2 regions of the Rhizobium sp. WCS2018Hpa-16 genome follow, and region 2 is predicted to be linked to the other one. Evidence: predicted binding sites of a transcription regulator. Region 2 holds the regulator's gene; the other holds the start of a gene.
What was found. The regulator LexA, encoded in region 2, represses DNA repair genes until DNA is damaged. The targets are predictions, from matches to a motif close to TGTTCNNNNTGTGTTCNG.

Region 1: the regulator LexA is predicted to act here: its motif matches at 1,369-1,386, upstream of RQI55_RS09220 (energy-coupling factor ABC transporter ATP-binding protein).

The regions. Positions count from the first base shown of each region.
Region 1 covers NZ_JAVTIX010000002.1:653,563-655,743, reverse strand. The annotation lists gene RQI55_RS09230 (TetR/AcrR family transcriptional regulator) at 1-152, shown strand, start outside; gene RQI55_RS09225 (winged helix-turn-helix domain-containing protein) at 149-1,333, opposite strand; gene RQI55_RS09220 (energy-coupling factor ABC transporter ATP-binding protein) at 1,446-2,126, shown strand; gene RQI55_RS09215 (energy-coupling factor transporter transmembrane protein EcfT) at 2,123-2,181, shown strand, end outside.
Region 2 covers NZ_JAVTIX010000001.1:978,648-980,828, reverse strand. The annotation lists gene kdsA (3-deoxy-8-phosphooctulonate synthase) at 1-427, opposite strand, end outside; gene lexA (transcriptional repressor LexA) at 671-1,393, shown strand; gene RQI55_RS04935 (glutathione S-transferase family protein) at 1,741-2,181, shown strand, end outside.

The sequences.
Region 1 (2,181 bases), on a different contig from region 2:
CAATGCCGCGTGACGCTGCATCCATCCTCGCCACGGATGCCCTTGTCAGCCTGGAAGGAGCAACCTTGCTACTCGCCGTGTTCGATGATCCGGCTGCCATGGAGCGTGCCATCGACGCCGTTCTGGCTGCGGTCCGAAAAGAGGCGATTTAACCTAGCCAGCCATCCAGATAGCGGACGGTTTCCACGCCGGCAAATTTCGCCAAGCGGTTCAGCTCGGCATCCAGCTTTTCCAGCCTGCCGGTTGATGCGCGCACCCCTTTTTCAAGCCACAGACGCCTCACTTCCAGCGTGCCGTTCTTGCGGTCTGCCTTCATGTCGATGCGACCAATCAGCCTGTCTCCTTCCAGCAGCGGGAAGACATAATAGCCATATTGCCGCTTGGCTTCCGGCACGAAGACTTCGATGCGATAGAAAAAGCCGAATAGCCGTTCCGTGCGGGCACGGTCCCGCAAAAGCGGATCAAAGGGGCTGAGTACGCGGATGCGCTGGGGTGGCGCCACAGCATCATCCCCCGTAAAGCCTGCGAAGGCGTAGGAGGCGCGGTCCTTGCCGCCATCGGAATGGGCAAGCGTGACCTCGCAGAGTTCATCGCGGTGGTTCGCGACCCATTCTCTGGCTTCCTGCGGCGTGATGATGTCGAAAAATGCTGCGATTTCCCCCGATGTCGCAAAGCCGAGCCGCGACAGCGCCTGACGGCAGGCCCAGTCGATAAACTCGTCGTGGTGGACTTCACGGTCGCGATGTTCTGGCGGAATAACACGCTCGGCAAGATCATAGACCTTCTGGAAATTCACCCGCCCTGAGACGGCGAGCTTGCCCGTGTGCCACAGGAATTCCAGCGCAGTCTTGGATGGATGCCAGTTCCACCAGCCGCCGGACTGATGCCCCTCAGCCTTCATGTCCCGTGACATGACGGGACCACCTTCCGCTATGCGCCGATAGGTTTCCTGGAAAGCAGAATCGAACCCCTCCCCGTGCCATTTGCGCCATCGCTCCAGAATGACAGGCTCGCGGCGGCGGAAGCGGTGCTTCCAATAGGGGTAAAACGCTGTTGGAAGGATGGATGCGTCATGCGTCCAATGTTCGAAAAGCGCACGGTCTTTTTCGAGAAGGTCTGTCAGGTGCTGGCGCTTGTAGGTCTGGTTGCGGGAAAAGATGATCTGGTGATGCGCACGCTCGACCGTGGCTATGCTATCCAATTGCACGAAACCGAGATCGGTGATCAGATCCAGCAGATCAGCCTTGTCCATGGCGCGGCCTGGTGGCCCCGACAGCCCCTGACGGGACAGAAAGATGCGTCTCGCTGCTTCGTTCGAAATCAGAATCGCCATGGCAAAAGCCTAGGGTCGCGCCGCTCGAAAATCAACGTTCTTTTTTTGTTCCTTATTTTGTTTGTCGGGGCATATGGTTATAGAACGATGCTTGGAATTTTGAGGATCGGTTTTGGATATAGGTTTTCACGATGCGGGTGTGTCCTTTGAGGGACGGGTGGCGGTGCAGCCGCTGTCGCTGCTGCTGACCGAGCGGCGCATCGGCGTTATCGGGCTGAATGGTTCGGGCAAGACCACCTTCGCGCGGATGATCAACGGCCTGACGAAGCCCACGTGTGGCCGGGTCAGCGTCAACGGGCTGGATACGGTGGCCGATGGCCCTGCCGTCCTGCGCGATGTCGGCTTCATTTTTCAAAATCCGCAAAACCAGATCATCCTGCCCATCATACGTGACGACATCGGCTTCGGGCTGAAGAACCGGGGCATGAACAAGGCCGCCATTGATGCGGCAGTGGATGCCACGCTGCACCGCTTCGATATTCAGCATCTGGCGAAGCGGCGGGCGCATGAGCTTTCCGGTGGCGAATTGCAGCTTTGCGCTTTGGCGGCGCTGACCATTACCGGCCCCAAAATCCTCATCATGGACGAACCGACAAACCAGCTCGACTTAAAGAACCGGGCGCTGGTGGAGCGCACGATGGCTGGGCTGGAACAGGATCTCATCGTCATTACGCATGACCTGCCCTTGTTGGAAAGTTTTGATCGCGTTGTCGTGTTTCATCAAGGCAAGCTTCACGCTGACACATCGCCTGCAGACGCCATCCGGCTTTATCGCGAACTGGCCCTGCCATGAAAAGCCTTCACGTTGAAGGAACGGGGTGGCTCTACCGTCTCTCCCCACGCATCAA
Region 2 (2,181 bases):
TGATCACTCGGCCGGTCTTTGCAGCAGCCACCAGCAGGTCCGTCTGACGGCTGAGAAATGCCGGAATCTGCAGAATATCTATGACGGGCGCAACAATGGCGCACTGCTCTTCTGTGTGAATATCCGAAAGGACTGGAAAGCCGAACTGCGCCTTCAACTCGGCGAAGACTTCCAGCGCCTTGTCGATGCCGATGCCGCGCTGGCCCGAAAGCGAGGTGCGGTTGGCCTTGTCGTAGGATGATTTGTAAACAAGGCCGATTCCCAGCTTGCCGCAGAGTTCGGCCAGCGTTTCGGCAATCATGAAAGCATGGTCACGGCTTTCCATCTGGCACGGACCGGCAATCAGGGAAAACCGTTCGGTGTTCGAGAAAGAGACCGCAGCAGCGCCCTCGCCGGCAATGACCTTCAGATTGTTCGTCGCACTCATGGTTTTCCCTTGGAACAAATGAAACAGTGCACGGGCATCACGCCCGATCTTGGCAACGCATGTAGCAGTAAGCCGACAGCGAGTCACGGTATAGGAGCGGTATTCGGCGGGATTGTGGGCAACGCTGAAACTCGTTTGTACTTTCACTGAGTTTTAAGGGATTGCAGAACACATATGGAACAGATAGTGTTCGTTCTGTATTTGTTTCCCGAATCTCCGCCTCGAATCGTCAAGGGTCTCTTCATGCTCACGCGCAAACAGCAGGAACTGCTTCTATTCATTCATGAGAGAATGAAAGAGTCCGGCGTGCCACCATCTTTCGATGAAATGAAGGATGCACTGGAGCTTGCATCAAAGTCAGGCATCCATCGGTTGATCACAGCGCTTGAAGAGCGCGGCTTCATTCGCCGGCTACCGAACAGAGCCCGTGCGCTCGAGGTTATCAAGCTTCCCGAATCATATTCGCCCCCGGAAAAGCCACAGCGCGGCTTCACGCCAAGTGTTATTGAGGGCAGTCTCGGCAAAACCGCAGCTGTTGAGCAACGGCCTCAGCCATCATCTTCCAACAGCAGAAATTCTGAATCAGTCAGCGTACCGGTCATGGGACGCATTGCAGCGGGCGTGCCAATCTCCGCCATCCAGAACAACACTCATGATGTGGTCGTGCCGATGGATATGCTGGGTGCGGGTGAGCATTACGCGCTTGAGGTCAAAGGCGATTCGATGATCGAAGCCGGTATTTTTGACGGCGATACCGTCATTATCAAGGATACCAGCACCGCAAATCCCGGTGATATCATCGTGGCTCTGGTGGACGAAGAGGAGGCAACGCTTAAGCGCTTCCGTCGCAACGGCGCGTCTATCGCACTTGAAGCTGCGAACCCTGCTTATGAAACCCGCATATTTGGACCCGACAGGGTCAAGATTCAGGGAAAGCTTGTTGGTCTGATCAGGCGTTATCACTGACCAGCCTGACAGGCTCTTGCCTCGCTTTTCAGGCGCAGTCTTAACTCTGTTGACGCTCGCGGGGCCTCAAGTCACCGCGCGGTGATAGAACTTGTTAGCCGGGTATCGATTCCACTGCGATTCGGTGATTTGGAGTGGATTTTCCGTTATGTCAGCAGATACTTATGGCATGGGAATTTCGCCGTTGCGTTTGTAGCTGGTGCTTGTGAGCCGGCGTGATCGCCACGCTGGTTACGGTCATCAAATAATTTGAATGATGCCATCGCTGTGGATGGCTTTATGCAAGAAATTCTCTCGTTTACTGATAGTTTTCTCTTTTTGATCGCTGCCTTTTAGGAGCGCTGCTCATGTATCAACTTTTCATCGCCAACAAGAATTACTCGTCTTGGTCACTGCGAATCTGGGTGCTGATGCGCACGCTCGGAATTGGATTTTCCGAGCGATTCATGCGTTTCGATGACAAGGACCATGCGTTTTCGGAGTTTTCACCGACATCGAAAGTTCCATGTCTTGTGGATGGCGATCTGACCGTTTGGGAATCGCTCGCCATCACCGAGTATCTTGCGGAAAAGCATGATGGCGTATGGGCAGCGGATGCAAAGGCACGGGCCTGGTCTCGCTCTGCCGCGGCGGAGATGCATGCTGGCTTCTCCACATTGCGCAACAACCATCCCATGAGTGTTGGTCTTCGAATTAGGCCATCCTCCATATCGGACGCATTGCAGAGAGATATTTCCCGGATAGACGCCTTGTGGCAGCAAGGGCTGGCAGCCCATGGCGGTCCATTC